One region of the Pseudomonas viridinivis genome, then DNA from elsewhere that is predicted to be linked to it. Evidence: riboswitches for the same ligand, from Rfam matches in the RefSeq annotation. Region 1 holds a riboswitch; each other region holds the start of a gene.

Region 1 (5,454 bases):
CTCAGGACTGGACTGGGCAAAGCCGGTGGTATTGAGGATCAACTCAGCCTCAACCTCGTCCAGCCAATCTTCCACCAGCGTCATGCAGCCCGCCTCTTTAAGGCTCGCCACGGCAATCGGCAGAGGATTCAAACCCTGAGCCTGCAAGCGCAGGCAAAACTCATCAATAAAGGCGGTATTGGCGGCCTGAAGATGCGAGCGATAGAACAGCAGCGCCACAACCGGTTGATCGGCCTGCCAGTCGGCCTGCCAATCACTGAGTTCAGCGCGGGAGGTGTTTGGGTGATAAATCGCCGTGCGCGGCAAGGGCAGTGGCTCGGACCAGGAATAATCCCGCCCCAGCCAACCACTCGCAAGGCAGCGATACAGTTCCAGCGCATTGTGCATGCCGCCTTGGCGCAAAAACTGCCAAATACGCTGGCAGTCCTCTGCGGTGACGGTGCTCAAATCGGTGAGCTCCGGGTCCGCGTTGTCGCAGCCTGGCACCAGAATGACCTGCACGCCTCGCCCGGCCAGCTCGATCAACCGCTCGACGCCGTAGCGCCAGTAGCCGATGCCACCATGCAAGGAAATAAGGATGACTTTGGCGTGGCGCAGCACTTGGTCGACATAAAGGTCAACCGAAGCATGATTTTGCACCTGCATCGGGTTGGCCAGACGCAGGCTTGGATAATCATCCGGCAACTGTTGCGCGGCCTCGGCAAGCAAGGCCAGGCTTGAGTCGCCGCTACAGAGAATCACCAGCTCGGCGGGGGTTTGGCCCAGGTCGGCGATGCTGTCGTCCGGTACAAAACCACCGGGCTGGGTTCTCAGTAAATGCATGGGTCAGCCAGCAACCGCAGCACGCAGCTGTGCTTCAAGTACCGCAGCGTCCAGTTTCTGGCCGATCAGCACCAGATTGGTCGCGCGCTCTTCGTCAGCACCCCAGGCGCGGTCGAAATGTTTGTCGAAACGCGTACCCACGCCTTGAATCAGCAAGCGCATTGGCTTGCCGGGAATGGCCGCAAAACCCTTGACACGCAAGACGCCGTGTTCAACCACCAGTTGCGTGAGCGCATCGAGCAACAGGCTTTCGTCGGCTTGCGGCAGCTTGATGGAGATCGAGTCAAAGGCGTCATGATCGTGATCGTCATGGTCGTCGCCTTCGTGGTGATCGTGGTGGGTCTTGCGGGCATCGATATGCAGTTCGGATTCCGCACCCAAGCCCAGCAATACGCTGATCGGCAAACGGCCGCTGCTGGCTTCGATGACCTTGACCGCTGGTGGCAATTCTTCGGAAACCTCGGCGCGCACGGCAGCCAGACCTGCGGCGTCGATCATGTCGGCTTTGTTCAGGATAACGAGGTCGGCACTGGCCAGTTGGTCGGCAAACAGCTCGTGCAGCGGCGATTCGTGGTCCAGGTTCGGATCCAGCTTGCGCTGGGCGTCGACCTGATCCGGGAATGCAGCGAAGGTGCCGGCCAGCACCGCCGGGCTGTCGACCACGGTAATCACGGCATCCACGGTGCAGGCGTTGCGGATTTCCGGCCATTGGAAGGCTTGTACCAGTGGCTTGGGCAACGCCAGACCTGAGGTTTCGATGAGGATGTGATCAAGATCGCCGCGACGCGCTACCAGTTCGCGCATCACCGGGAAGAATTCTTCCTGGACGGTGCAGCACAAGCAGCCATTGGCCAGCTCGTAAACCCGGCCGTTGGCTTCTTCTTCAGTACAACCGATGGTGCATTGCTTGAGGATTTCGCCGTCGATGCCCAGCTCGCCGAACTCGTTGACGATCACCGCGATGCGCCGCCCTTCAGCGTTGTCGAGCATGTGGCGCAATAACGTGGTTTTACCCGAGCCCAGAAAGCCGGTAACGATGGTGACGGGAAGTTTGGCCAGTGTTTTCATCAGGTGCCCTTTGGCGAAGCGGCGGGCAAACAGGACGAAAACCCGGTGATCAGGCACAGGACTGGATTCGCCACCGGATCACCCCGCCCGGTTGTAGTGAGAATTTGCAGGGCATGATGCCCGGATCGAGGCAGGTCTCCTGGCTTGCGGTTACGGGTGGACAGTCCACCTGCAATTCATGGCGCCTTCCCGCTTGTCGCAGTGGCTGTGCAATGAACCTGACCGCTTACAGTTGCGGGGGCAGCCGCGGCATTGACCGCGTTCCCATCTTAGCTGTGCGCTGTCCGGCTGCATGGCAGCGTGCAGCGCACAGAACCTCGAATCCGCAAGGCTACGCAGTGACCATCGGCAGGTCAATCACAAGCCTGCGTCCGACGCGAACTGATTGACGTTCAGCGCCGGCCCATGCTCTCCTGTACGCCTTGTTCGGGTGCCCTTCACAGGGTGAAACGGGAAACCGGTGCGTTCAGGCCTCATGGCTTGTGCAAGTCCGGCGCTGCCCCCGCAACGGTAAGCGAGTGAAGAGTCAGATCCACTGTGACCGGCAACGGCATGGGAAGGTGACGCTTTCAGGTCGAGCAATCGATCCCTCGCAAGCCCGGAGACCGGCCCGACATGAAACTTCTGACAAACCCGCGGTGGGCGGGCGCTGTTGATCTCTTCTGACGCCTGTCAGCGGAGCTCTCATGCGTTCCCCTCACCTTGCCGACATCCAAGAGGGAAGCGCCATGTCGATCAGTACAACCAGTCATACCGCCAGCACGACCACTGCCACCCAGACTCGACGCCTGACCGCCGCCATCAGCGCTGCCATTCTCGGCGCGTGCCTGGTGTATTTCGCCGGTTTCTCGCACATTGATGCCGTGCACAATGCGGCGCACGACACCCGTCACAGTTCTGCCTTTCCCTGCCATTGAGACCTGACGCCATGTTCAAGCGAATTGCTCAGACGGCGGGGTTTACAGGCCTGATCGCCGCCCTGTTCCTGACCCTGCTGCAAAGTTTCTGGGTCGCGCCACTGATTCTGCAAGCGGAAACCTACGAGAACGCTCCAACCGAACAGGTTCACGAGCACGCCGAAAACGCGCCCACTGGACATGTACACGATGAAGAGGCCTGGTCTCCGCAAGATGGCTGGCAGCGCATTCTGTCCACGACCGGTGGCAATCTGGTGGTCGCGGTCGGCTTCGCGCTGATGCTGGCGGGCCTGTATACCTTGCGCGCTCCGGGCAAGACATCCCAGGGCGTGCTCTGGGGATTGGCAGGTTTTGCGGTGTTCACCCTCGCGCCGACACTTGGCCTGCCGCCAGAACTGCCGGGCACTGCTGCAGCGGACCTGACCCAACGGCAAATCTGGTGGATCGGCACTGCTGCATCGACTGCAGCGGCTTTGGCATTGATCGTGTTCGGCAAGAACTGGCTGCTCAAAGTGCTGGGCGTGGCGATTCTGGTCGTGCCGCATATCATCGGCGCGCCGCAACCGCCGGTGCATGAAAGCCTGGCGCCTGAAGCGCTGGAGTCGCAGTTCAAGATCGCCTCGTTGCTGACCAACGCGCTGTTCTGGATTGCCATGGGCGTGATCAGCGCCTGGCTGTTTCGCCGCAACAATGCCGAACTTGATCAAGCCTGATCAATCGCGGCCGACGCTGGTGGCCGGGCTCGGCTGCCAGCGCGGATGCTCCGCTGGCGTGATGCTTGAGTTGATCGAGTCCAGCCTTCGAAGTCATGACCTTGAGTTGCAAGACCTCAGCGCCCTCGCCTCCATTGACCTGAAAAGCAATGAGCCCGGTCTGCTGGAGCTTGCTCGCCGGCTTCGCTTGCCGCTGACTGTATTCAGTGCACAGCAGCTCAACCCCTACGAAGCGCAATTGACTCATCGTTCGTTGACCGCCTTTGAGCACACCGGCTGTTATGGGATTGCAGAGAGCGCAGCGTTGGCGCTGGCCAGTCGATCAGGTGCTGCACGCTTGCTTATTCCTCGGGTCAATAATCGGCAAGCGACATTTGCCTTGGCCAGCACTGTGCTCGATAGCCGATAATCCGCCTCACACACCGCTTCCACTCAAGAATCTGGAGTTTCCATGACCGTTTTTTTCATCGGCGCAGGCCCTGGCGATCCGGAGTTGATCACGGTCAAGGGGCAGCGCTTGATCCGCAGTTGCCCGGTGATTATCTATGCCGGATCGCTGGTGCCAACGGCCGTGCTAGAGGGCCATAACGCGATTCAGGTCAGCAACAGCGCCGAATTGCATCTCGAACAGATCATCGCCTTGATGAAATCCGCTCATGAACAAGGCCAGGATGTGGCTCGGGTGCATTCAGGTGATCCGAGCCTGTACGGTGCCATCGGCGAACAGATCCGTTATCTGCGCGAATTGAACATTCCCTTCGAGATCATTCCGGGCGTTACCGCAACCGCTGCCTGCGCAGCCTTGCTCGGCACCGAACTGACACTGCCGGATATCTCGCAAAGCGTGATCCTCACCCGCTTCGCCGACAAGACCACAATGCCACCCGGTGAAGAACTGGCCAGTCTGGCGCAACACCGCGCCACCATGGCGATTCATCTCGGGGTCAACAATCTGCACAGGATCGTTGCCGAACTGTTGCCCCATTACGGCAGCGACTGCCCGATTGCTGTCGTGCATCGCGCCAGCTGGCCGGATCAGGATTGGGCGCTGGGCACGCTGGCGGATATCGAGGGCAAGGTGCGTGCGAAGGGCTTTCGGCGCACGGCGCTGATTCTGGTAGGACGTGTTCTGGCTGACCACAGCTTTGGAGAGTCGTCGCTGTATCGTGCGGGGCATGCGCATTTATTCAGGCCGTGATTCCGAACCTCTTGTTGGAGCGAGGCTTGCCCGCGAAGCGTAAGCTCTGCCGACATATCAATGGACTGGAATGAAGCTTTCGCAGACGCCGCTGATGTGGTGCCTGCACCAACGCCCTCCCGGATAAATCCGGTCCTACCGAATAGCGTCGATTTCGCAATCGTGAGCGAATTCATTCTCGAGGCGGCCGGTAGATTCCGTTGGAGCGAGGCTTGCCCGCGAAGCGTAGTCTCAGGCGAAAAATCCATCGTTTTAGAAGACGCTTTCGCGGGCAAGCCTCGTTCCTACAGGGAAATCAGCCACATACCGAAGACACAAAAAACCCCGAACGCGTCGGGGTTTTTGATGCTGCGCAGACCGCTCACTCAGTAGTAAGCGTTCTCTTTTTGCGTGTGGTCAGTGACGTCACGCACGCCGCTCAGCTCAGGGATGCGTTCGAGCAAGGTGCGCTCGATGCCTTCCTTGAGCGTTACATCCGCCTGACCGCAACCCTGGCAACCGCCACCGAATTGCAGCACCGCGATGTTCTTGTCTTCTTCTTCAACGACGTCGATCAGTGTGACCTGCCCGCCGTGGCTGGCAAGACCGGGATTGATCTCGGTTTGCAGGTAATAGCTGATGCGCTCGTTGATCGGGCTGTCGGCGTTGACCATCGGTACTTTGGCGTTTGGCGCCTTGATGGTCAGCTGGCCGCCCATGCGATCAGTGGCGTAATCGACGACGGCGTCGTCGAGAA
Region 2 (5,454 bases), 860 kb from region 1:
GCTTCTCCGTTTCATCCAGCGGTTCAAGATAAGGCCGCAATGCCGAACCCTTGAACCACTCGACCACCGCCGCATGACCACCTTCCAGCGGATGAAAATAGGTGGTGCGCCATACGTCTACCGAACTGCAATGGCCCTTGAGCAGCGAGTAATAAAAGCTCGCGTCATGGCGACCAGGATGTTTCACCGCAGCGATCTTGCTCGCCCAAGGGCCGTCCGCTGCCACTTCACGGGCCAGACGGTGGGCCGGCTCTTGCAAATTGTCCGGCGTCTGCACCGCTAGGCTGCCACCGGGCGTGAGTTTGCTGACCAGACGCGGATACAGCGCGGCATGATCCGCCACCCATTGCAACGAAGCGTTGGCGAGAATCACATCCAGTGGTTGCGCCGGATTCCACGCCGCGATGTCAGCCAACTCGAAACTCAAGGCCGGCAACCGCTGGCGCGCGTCGATCAGCATGTTTTCCGAACTGTCCAGGCCGGTCACTTGCGCTTGCGGGTAGCGTTCAGCCAGCACTTCTGTCGAGTTGCCGGGACCGCAGCCCAGATCCACCGCCGTCTGTACGTTCTGCGTCGGGATCGCCGCGACCAGATCAACCACGGGGCGCGTGCGTTGTTGCTCGAAAATTGAATACTGCTTGGCTGACCAAGGCATGGCGGCTCCCGTGCGGTGTTGAGAAGTGGAGCAGAGACTAGAACGTGCAGCGCCCCGAAACAATGTTCGGCCTGGATCAGCGGGACAAGAGCGTCTGCAACTCCAGCGCATTGCCCACAGCAAAACCGCTGGCGGTGTTATCGAAAATGCACCAACTGGAGCTATTTTTTTGCCGGGATGCAAGCAGGTCGCTGGCCAGTATTTGCAGCCGGGATTGTTCATACGCGCTCAGGCGCGAGGCGTAACGCTGCAAATGGCCAACGCCTGATGGTCGTGGCTGACTACCACGCTGGTTTAGCTCGGTACGCCCGAGCCATCATCACCCGCAATGTCCGGATCATCCGGCTCCACTTCATTTTCCTCGGCGTTGCGCACGTCATCGTCCGGACGGGCCTCGTCATCGGATTCCATCGGATTGGGGTTCGGCCCCGGGGATTGCGCAGCCTGGGTGTCGACAGGTCGTATGCTCATGTTGCCCTCGCAGAATCAGATCAATTGGGGGGTGACCTGATTTGGAAGCGGCCGCGTGACGGGAGTTCGGTTTATTGGATGACTGGTGTGAAATCCGCAAATACCGGATCCGTAGGACCGGCTTCGCCCGGAGAACGCCCTCCCGACTCAAGCCGGTCCTACAGGCTGTCGTTCGCTTCAACTACGCAACTTGCCCAACCACTCAAGCGAAGTGCGCCACAGGCAAATCCCCAGGAAATAGGCGGACATCGCGGACCAGACGATCATCACGGTCGGGCTTTGCGCCGGGTGGTCGATGACCAGCAAGGCGCTGCACACCAGCCAGATCGTGGTGACGGTGATGTTCAGTGGCATCAGGCGGCGGACGCGGAACGGGTGGAGGAACTTCATCCGCGTCAGGGTCAGCAGGGCCAGGCCGAAAACGGTCAGCAACGTCACCCACGAAGCTGGCGAGATGATGTAGACGCACAGCGCGACCACGTTCCAGGCGGCGGGAAAGCCCTGGAAATAGTTGTCCTTGCTTTTCATTTCCAGATTGCAGAAGCAGAACAGCGAGGACACCAGAATCACCGCAGTGCTGAGCAACATGGTGTGATCCGGCAAATCGATGTAGCGATAAATGAACAGCGCCGGAATAAACACGTAGGTCAGGTAATCAATGACCAGATCGAGCACTGAACCATCAAAGCCCGGCAGCACCGACTGAACATTGAATTTGCGCGCCAGGGAGCCATCGACTCCATCTACCACCAGCGCAAGGCCCAGCCAAAGCAGGCATGCCTTGGGCTGGTCTTCGAACAGCGCGATGGTTGCCATGAAGGCAATGACCACGCCGGTGGCGGTAAAAGCATGTGCACCCCAGGCTTTGAGCCAGGCCGTGCGTTGAGTCGATATCACAGGGGGAAATCTCCAGAAATAATACGGGCCGGGCATCATCATCGCCGATTTGTCACCGGAGCACTCAGCCAGCGTGCATGTATCGACCGACCATCGGCCGATAAGGTTCACCAACCGGTGAACTGCGAGCAATCTCCAGGCCAGGGACTCGCCCGCCGGGAAAACTTCCCCGTCGCGGTTGATATCCATTACCATGCCGCCCGTCGGTTCCCAAACGGGATTAATAGGGAATCCGTGATGGCCTCAGGGTCATCAAACGGAACTGCCCCCGCAACTGTAGACGCTGAGCCGCTCCATCGATGCCACTGGGTAAACCCGGGAAGGCCGGAGCATGGCGATGACGCGTCAGTCAGGAGACCTGCCGACATCAGGGTTGCACGAAAACGCGCCCTGGCAATTGACCCACCGGCGGGGTGTCCGGGGAGGACATCCGTCAGAATCGGTTCATCGCCGTTGCTGCCAGACCCTGCTCGACCGGCCCCGCCGCAGTCAGCAGCGGTGGCTGATGTGTTTCCTGCCCTTACACCGCCGTCCGGACATCCGTTCGAATGGAGATAGCCTTTCATGACGTTGCCTCGCCTTGCCGTACTGTTTGCCAGCCTTGGATGTTCTGCACTGGCCATGGCCGCCGGTCCGACGCACTACCCGCTGACGGTCGAGAACTGCGGCGTGCCGTTGACCTTCAAACAGGCCCCCGGCAAAACAGTCACCATCGGCCAGGCCGGTACTGAAATCCTCTACTCCCTTGGGCTGGCCGACAAAGTGGCCGGCACTTCGCTGTGGTTCAACGAGGTCCTGCCACAGTTCAAGGCGCAGAACGAGCGTATTCCGCGCCTGGCCGATAACGAGCCGAGCTTCGAATCAGTGATCGGCAAACGCCCTGACCTGGTGCCGGTGCAGTTTGAATGGATGGTCGGCCCGCAAGGCGCGGTCGGCACCCGCGAGCAGTTCAGCGAACTGAATATCCCGACCTACATCATGCCGTCGGACTGCGAAGGCAAAGACAATCTGGTTGGCGCCGATGGCACGCGGCTCAAGCCATTTTCCGTGGAAACTGTATTCAAGACCGTCGCGCAGCTAGCGCAGATCTTCGACGTGCAGGACCGTGGCGATGAGTTGAGCGCGCAGCTGCGTGCCGGTTTGACCAAGGCTCAGGTCAGCGTCAAGGCCAAGCACTTGACCGATGCATCGGCGCTGTTCTGGTTTTCCAGCGCCGACCTGCACATCGACCCGTACGTGGCCGGGCGCAAAGGCGTGCCGGATTTCATGATGAACACCCTCGGCCTGCGTAACGTGATCGAGTCCGATGAAGAATGGCCAACCGTCGGCTGGGAAACCATCGCCAAGGCCAACCCTACGGTGCTGGTCATCGCGCGCATGGATCGCCGTCGCTTCCCTGCTGACGACTTCCAGAAAAAACTGGAATTTCTCAAGTCCGATCCGGTGACCAAAAACATGGATGCCGTGAAACACAACCGCATCGTGATCCTTGATGCCGACGCCATGCAGGCCTCGGTGCGTATGTTTGACGGCATCAACGAACTGGCCAGCGCCATTGATCAGGTTGATCCGGGCAAATGAGAGCAGTGACCGGCGGTCAGGTTCTGCGCAGGGTCTGTCTGCACGCAGCGTGGGTGATCCCGGTATTGCTGGCCGCGATTCTGGCCGGCATCGCCATTGGCGAGACGCCGATCAGCCTGTCGCTGGTGTTTCAGGTGCTGGCCAACAAGCTGTGGGGCGCCGGTTTTGTGCTGGACCCTATTGATGAAGGCATCGTCTGGAACTACCGCCTGACCCGCGCGCTGGTTGCCGCCGCATGTGGCGCCGGGCTGGCGATTTCCGGGGTGGTGTTGCAGTCACTGCTGCGTAATCCGCTGGCCGATCCATATCTACTGGGGATTTCCGCCGGAGCTTCGACCGGCGCGGTGCTGGTGTCGATCATCGGCCTCGGCGCCGGAGCCATTTCCTTGTCAATGGGCGCCTTTGCTGGCGCGGTGGCTGCCTTTGCGCTGGTCGCCTTGCTGGCGCGCAGCACCGGAGCGGTCAGCGGCAGCGGGCAAATCATCCTCGCAGGCATCGCCGGTTCACAGCTGTTCAATGCGCTGACTTCGTTTCTGATTACCAAGTCGGCCAGCTCCGAACAGGCGCGGGGCATCATGTTCTGGTTGTTGGGCAACCTCAGCGGGGTGCGCTGGCAATCGGTGACATTGGCGGTGCCGGTGGTGTTGATCGGGCTGGCGATTTGCCTGTGGCATCGCCGCGCGCTGGATGCGTTCATGTTCGGCAGCGATTCGGCCGCCGCGCTTGGCATCCCGGTGCGACGTGTTCAAGTGGTCCTGATCGCCACGGTTGCGCTGGTCACGGCGGTGATGGTGTCGCTGGTGGGTTCCATCGGTTTCGTCGGTCTGGTGGTGCCGCATGCCGCGCGTCTGTTGGTGGGCGTGCGTCATGGACGGCTGATCCCGCTCAGCGCGTTAAGTGGCGCGCTGTTCCTGATCGCCGCCGACGTGCTGTCGCGCACCGTCATCAAGGGCCAGGTGCTGCCGGTCGGCGTGATCACCGCGCTGATTGGCGCACCGGTATTTGCCGTAATCCTGATCAAAGCCAAGGGTGGCCGATGAATAGCCTGCAAATGCCTGCGCTTGAGACCCGTGTGATGGCGTGTTCTGACCTGAGCTGGTCAGTCAAAGGCAACCTTATCCTCAAAGGTGTCAGTCTGGATCTGCAACGCGGGGAAACCCTGGGCTTGATCGGCCCGAACGGTTCCGGCAAATCCAGCCTGCTCAAATTGCTGTCGGGCATCAGACCACCCGACAGCGGCCGTATTCAGCTCGACGGCGAGGCGCTAACCGACATGACGCGCCGTGATATCGCACAGATGATTGCGGTGGTCGAGCAACAGGCCGAAACCTCGGACGCCATCAGTGTGCTGGACGCCGTGGAACTGGGGCGCACGCCCTGGCTTTCGGCGCTGACGCCATGGTCCGCTGTCGACGATGAAATCGTTCAGCAGGCACTGGTCGATGTGGACATGGCCGATAAGCGCAAGCGCGCCTGGCACAGCCTTTCCGGCGGCGAACGCCAGCGCGTGCACATCGCCCGCGCTTTGGCGCAACGCCCGCAAATCCTGCTGCTGGACGAACCCACCAATCACCTGGATATCCAGCATCAGCTGAGCATTCTCGGTCTGGTGAGATCGCTGCCGGTGACCACAATGATTGCCCTGCACGACCTCAATCAGGCCTTGGCCTGTGATCGACTGGCGGTAATGGACAAAGGCGAGCTGATCGCTATTGGCGAGCCAGCCCAGGTGCTGACTTGCGAACTGCTGCGCAGCACGTTTGGCGTTGAAGCCCACTACCTGATTGATCCACACGATGGTGCGCGGATTTTGCGGTTTCGTTCATAACCGCACGGCCCGAAAAAACACA
Region 3 (5,454 bases), 1.3 Mb from region 1:
TGCGCTGCCTCGTTCGACCCGCGACATGATCGGCATGCGTGCGCCGAACGTGGGCCGTGAACAATTGCAGACCGGCGACCTGGTGTTCTTCGCCACTGGCGGTGGTTCGCAGGTCAGCCATGCGGGGATTTACGTCGGGGAAGGGCGTTTCGTGCATGCGCCAGCCACGGGCGGCACGGTCAAGCTGGACAGCCTCGACAAGCCGTATTGGCAGCGCGCTTACCTGAACGCCAAGCGCGTGATTCAGCCGTCGAGTCTGGCGCGTAATCCGTAAGAAAGATTGCCTATCGGCTGTCCTGTGGGAGCGAGCTTGCTCGCGAAGAGGTCGGCCGGTTCAGACGCTGTTCCGCCGTCTGCTCCATCGCCTTCGCAAGCAAGCTTGCTCCCACACAGTCTGCACAGGTATTGATTTATTGCGCCGTCGCCGCAGTCACCCGCCAGATCTTGTTCCCCACGTCATCCGCCACCAGCAAACCACCCTGATGATCATTGACCACGCCGACCGGGCGACCCTGGGCTTTTTCGTCGGCATTCAGGAAGCCGGTCAGCAGGTCAATCGGCGCGCCGCTTGGCTTGCCGCCGCTGAATGGCACGAACAGGACTTTGTAGCCGCTGTGCGGTTTGCGGTTCCAGGAGCCATGCTGGCCGATGAACACGCCTTCATTGAACGGCGCCGGCAACGTCTTGCCATCGGCGAACACCAGGCCAAGTGACGCGGTATGCGGACCGACTGCGTAGTCCGGGGCGATGGCCTTGGCCACCAATTCCGGATTCTGCGGCGTCACGCGCACGTCCACATGCTGGCCATAGTAGCTGAACGGCCAGCCGTAGAAAGCCCCGTCCTGCACTGAGGTGATGTAATCCGGCACCAGATCGCTGCCGATTTCGTCACGCTCGTTGACCGCCGTCCAGAGTTTGCCGGTGGTGGGTTCCCAATCCATGCCGTTGGGGTTGCGCAAGCCCGACGCAAAGATGCGGTGGGAGCCACTCGCGGCGTCCACTTCCCAGATCGCCGCGCGACCTTCTTCGGCGGCCAGGCCGTTCTCGGCGACGTTGCTGTTGGAGCCGACCGTCACATACAGCTTGCTGCCGTCCTTGCTGGCGATAACGTTCTTGGTCCAGTGGTGATTCAGCGTGCCGCCGGGCAGATCGACGACTTTGGTCGGCTGCGCGCTGATCGAGGTCTGGCCTTCCTGATACGGGAAGCTGATGAGGCGGTCGGTGTCGGCCACATACAGCTTGTTGCCCACCAGCGTCATGCCGAACGGCGAGTTGAGGTTTTCCAGGAATACCGTGCGGGTTTCGGCAACGCCGTCGTGGTCCTTGTCGCGCAGCAAGGTGATGCGATTCGGGCTTGGAACACCGGCGCCGGCGCGGCCCATGACCTTGCCCATAACCCAGCCGCGAACGCCTTTATTATCGTCAGGCTTGGGCGGCGAATTGGTTTCCGCTACCAGCACGTCGCCATTAGGCAGCACGTACAGCCAGCGCGGGTGGTCCAGATGCTCGGCAAAAGCGGCGACCTGCGTGCCTTTGGCGGCGATAGGCTTGGCGTCTTTTTCCCAGCCCACCGCCGGCGCTATGTTGACGGTCGGGATCAGCGTCTTGTTCGGTTCCGGCAACTTGGGGGACGGCCCGGTGCCGTCGGTGACTTGCAGGGTCGAAGATTCGCCGCAGGCCGCCAGGCCTCCCGCAACCAGTAGCAAAACCGCGAACTGTGGTCTGAGCGTAAACATGATCGATCTCCATAACGGGCAGTGGTCCAGTAATAGATAGAGAAGTCTGGGCTTTCGAGGTTCAACCCGATGCTGAGTTGATTGACGCTCAAACCTCAACGCTCTAACCTGCGCCCTTTGTTTCAGGTGCTCAAAATCCCCGGATTGCTTGAGTGAAACAGGGAAACCGGTAAGGACGCCCATGGCGACCAATCCCGGTGCTGCCCCCGCAACGGTAGATGAGTGAAGCTGTGCTTCATGCCACTGTGTCCGCAAGGACATGGGAAGGCGCACAGTCGGGATTTTCCCGCTCATGAGCCCGGAGACCGGCCTGATCCATTCAATAGCATCACGGCGGGCGATGCTCTGGGCATGACGAAAGTCGTGCTGCCAGTCATTTTCTATTGCCAGCCGTCTGCTTTCGCGTGCCCTCAAGCGGAGAGCTGAGATGAACGAATCCCCCGAACGTGACGAACGCCATTTGGCGCGCATGCTGCGCAAAAAAGCCGTGATGGACGAGCGTATCGCCAGCGCACCCAATGAATGCGGGCTGTTGCTGGTTCTGACCGGTAACGGCAAAGGCAAAAGCAGTTCTGCATTCGGCATGTTGGCCCGGGCAATGGGCCACGGCATGCAGTGCGGCGTCGTGCAGTTCATCAAAGGCAGCAACAGCACCGGCGAGGAGTTCTTCTTCCGGCGTTTCCCCGAGCAGGTTCGCTATCACGTGATGGGCGAGGGCTACACTTGGGAAACCCAGGACCGCCAGCGTGATATCGCCGCCGCCGAAGCCGCGTGGGAAGTTTCCCTGGAAATGCTGCGTGATCCGGCCATTGGTATGGTGATCCTCGACGAACTGAATATCGCCCTCAAGCACGGTTATCTGGACATCGAGCGGGTGCTTGGCGACCTGCAAGCCCGCCCGCCGATGCAGCACGTGATCGTCACCGGCCGTGGCGCCAAACCGGAAATGATCGACATGGCCGATACCGTGTCTGAAATCACCGTGGTCAAACATGCCTTCCAGGCCGGTATCCGCGCGCAAAAAGGCATCGAGTTGTGAGTGAACCGCGTCATTGTCCGGCGGTTCTGATCGCCGCACCGGCTTCCGGCCAGGGCAAAACCACCGTCACCGCCGCGCTGGCCCGTTTGCATCGCAATCAGGGCCGCAAGGTTCGCGTGTTCAAGTGCGGCCCGGATTTTCTCGACCCGATGATTCTGGAGCGCGCCAGCGGTGCGCCTGTTTATCAGCTGGATTTGTGGATGGTCGGTGCCGATGAAAGCCGCCGCCTGTTGTGGCAGGCGGCGGGTGAAGCCGACCTGATCCTGATCGAAGGCGTGATGGGCCTGTTTGACGGCACGCCTTCCAGCGCAGATCTGGCGCGTTATTTCGGCGTACCGGTGCTGGGCGTCATCGATGGCACGGCCATGGCCCAGACCTTCGGCGCGCTGGCGTTGGGTCTGGCGCGCTATCAGCCGGACCTGCCGTTCGCTGGCGTTCTGGCCAACCGGGTCGGCACCGTACGGCATGCGCAATTGCTCGAAGGCAGCCTCACCGAAGGCCTGCGCTGGTACGGCGCGTTGTCTCGGGAAACCGGGATCGAACTGCCAAGCCGGCATCTGGGACTGGTGCAGGCCAGCGAGCTGAATGATCTGGATCTGCGTCTGGATGCCGCCGCCGCAGCGCTGGCCAGCACTTGCGAAGTTGAACTGCCGCCTGCGGTGACCTTCGCCGCGCCGGACCTTGTCCCGGCCGAACCTTTGCTGGAAGGCGTGACCATTGCCGTCGCCCATGACGAAGCCTTTGCGTTCACTTACGGCGCCAGCCTGGATCTGCTGCGCGCCATGGGTGCGCAGCTGGTGTTCTTCTCGCCGATCCGCGATTCAGTGCTGCCGCCTGCCGACAGCCTGTATCTGCCCGGTGGTTACCCGGAACTGCACCACCTGGCCTTGAGCCAGAACGCGTCGATGCTTAACGCAATTCGCCAGCATCATCAGGCGGGCAAACCGTTGCTGGCCGAGTGTGGCGGCATGTTGTATCTGCTGGACGCCTTGACCGATGTCGACGGCCAGCGCGCCGAGCTGGTGGGCTTGCTCGCCGGTGAAGCGGTCATGCAAAAGCGTCTCGCCGCATTGGCGCTGCAAACAGTCGCGCTGCCGGAAGGCGAGCTGCGCGGCCATACCTATCACCATTCGCTGACCAGCACCGAATTGCAGCCCATCGCCCGCGGCATCAGCCCCAACGGCGGGCGCGGCGCGGAAGCGGTCTATCGCGACGGGCGTATGACGGCGTCCTACGTGCACTTTTATTTCCCATCCAATCCTCAAGCGGTTGCGGCGCTTTTCAAGCCATGAATGACCAAGCCTTCAGCGCCGATGAGCGCGCTGCGGTGTATCGCGCCATTGCCGAACGCCGGGACATGCGTCACTTCAGCGGCGGTACGGTCGCGCCGGAACTGCTGGCGCGGCTGCTCGGTGCGGCGCATCAGGCGCCCAGTGTCGGCTTGATGCAGCCGTGGCGTTTTATTCGCATTACCGACCGGGCCTTGCGTTCGCAGATCAAGGCGCAGGTCGAGCAGGAACGGATGCGCACCGCCGAAGCGATGGGCGAGCGTGCCGACGATTTCATGAAGCTCAAGGTCGAGGGCATCGACGATTGCGCGGAAGTGCTGGTCGCGGCGCTGATGGATGATCGTGAGAAACACATCTTTGGCCGCCGCACGTTACCGGAAATGGACCTGGCTTCGTTGTCTTGCGCCATTCAGAACCTGTGGCTGGCGGCCCGGGCCGAAGGGCTGGGCATGGGCTGGGTGTCGTTGTTCGAACCCCAGGCGTTGGCTGATCTGTTGAACATGCCGGCCGGTGCCAAGCCGCTGGCGGTGCTGTGCCTGGGGCCGGTCAGCGAATTTTACCCGGCACCGATGCTGGTCATGGAAGGCTGGACGCAAGAACGTCCGCTCGACGAAATGCTCTACGAGAATCAATGGGGAGTCAGGCAATGAGTGTGGCGCTGTTGAGCGTCGCCGGTGTGGCGCTGGATGCGTTGCTGGGCGAGCCGAAGCGGTCGCATCCGCTGGTGGCCTTTGGGCGGTTTGCCGATCGCATCGAGCGGCGCTTCAATTCCGGCGGACGCGGCTGGCGCAGCCATGGCGTCACGGCCTGGTTTCTGGCCGTGGTGCCGTTGACGTTGCTGGCCACGGCGTTGAGCTGGTTGCCATACATAGGCTGGCTGGTGGAAATTCTCGCGCTGTATTGCGCACTTGGCCTGCGCAGCCTTGGCGAGCACGTCGAGCCGGTAGCCCAAGCGTTGCGCGCCGACGATCTTGACGAGGCGCGGCGGCGGGTCGGCTATCTGGTCAGCCGCCAGACTTCGGAACTGGATGCGACTGAAGTGGCCCGTGCGGCCACCGAATCCGTGCTGGAAAATGGCAGCGACGCCGTGTTTGCCGCGCTGTTCTGGTTTGCTGTCGCCGGTGCGCCGGGCGTCGTGTTGTATCGATTGAGCAATACGCTTGATGCAATGTGGGGCTATCGCAACGAGCGCTTCGAGCGTTTCGGTTGGGCAGCGGCCAAAATCGATGATTTGCTTAACTACATTCCTGCGCGTCTGGTGGCATTGACCTACGCGCTATTGGGCAAGACCCGACTCGCGTTGCGCTGCTGGCGAACCCAGGGTCCGACCTGGGACAGCCCCAATGCCGGTCCGGTGATGGCGGCGGGCGCCGGTGCGCTGGGTGTCGAA

Evidence for each region. Region 1 has a riboswitch for cobalamin ahead of cobW (cobalamin biosynthesis protein CobW). Riboswitches for the same ligand answer to the same signal wherever they lie in the genome.
Region 2: another riboswitch for cobalamin. It lies ahead of AABC73_RS19715 (ABC transporter substrate-binding protein); the one in region 1 lies ahead of cobW (cobalamin biosynthesis protein CobW).
Region 3: another riboswitch for cobalamin. It lies ahead of cobO (cob(I)yrinic acid a,c-diamide adenosyltransferase); the one in region 1 lies ahead of cobW (cobalamin biosynthesis protein CobW).

Annotation. Positions count from the first base shown of each region.
Region 1 covers NZ_CP151076.1:3,339,749-3,345,202, forward strand. The annotation lists gene cobN (cobaltochelatase subunit CobN) at 1-822, opposite strand, end outside; gene cobW (cobalamin biosynthesis protein CobW) at 826-1,890, opposite strand; cobalamin riboswitch at 2,002-2,225, opposite strand; cobalamin riboswitch at 2,302-2,519, shown strand; gene AABC73_RS15745 (CbtB-domain containing protein) at 2,619-2,807, shown strand; gene AABC73_RS15750 (CbtA family protein) at 2,819-3,520, shown strand; gene AABC73_RS15755 (cobalamin biosynthesis protein) at 3,498-3,929, shown strand; gene cobM (precorrin-4 C(11)-methyltransferase) at 3,972-4,718, shown strand; gene nfuA (Fe-S biogenesis protein NfuA) at 5,084-5,454, opposite strand, start outside.
Region 2 covers NZ_CP151076.1:4,196,535-4,201,988, forward strand. The annotation lists gene tam (trans-aconitate 2-methyltransferase) at 1-655, opposite strand, end outside; gene AABC73_RS19700 (hypothetical protein) at 732-908, opposite strand; gene AABC73_RS19705 (hypothetical protein) at 950-1,126, opposite strand; gene AABC73_RS19710 (CDP-alcohol phosphatidyltransferase family protein) at 1,304-2,023, opposite strand; cobalamin riboswitch at 2,211-2,404, shown strand; gene AABC73_RS19715 (ABC transporter substrate-binding protein) at 2,588-3,604, shown strand; gene AABC73_RS19720 (iron chelate uptake ABC transporter family permease subunit) at 3,601-4,644, shown strand; gene AABC73_RS19725 (ABC transporter ATP-binding protein) at 4,641-5,432, shown strand.
Region 3 covers NZ_CP151076.1:4,653,829-4,659,282, reverse strand. The annotation lists gene AABC73_RS21705 (C40 family peptidase) at 1-274, shown strand, start outside; gene AABC73_RS21700 (sorbosone dehydrogenase family protein) at 411-1,736, opposite strand; cobalamin riboswitch at 1,844-2,065, shown strand; gene cobO (cob(I)yrinic acid a,c-diamide adenosyltransferase) at 2,164-2,775, shown strand; gene AABC73_RS21690 (cobyrinate a,c-diamide synthase) at 2,772-4,067, shown strand; gene bluB (5,6-dimethylbenzimidazole synthase) at 4,064-4,714, shown strand; gene cbiB (adenosylcobinamide-phosphate synthase CbiB) at 4,711-5,454, shown strand, end outside.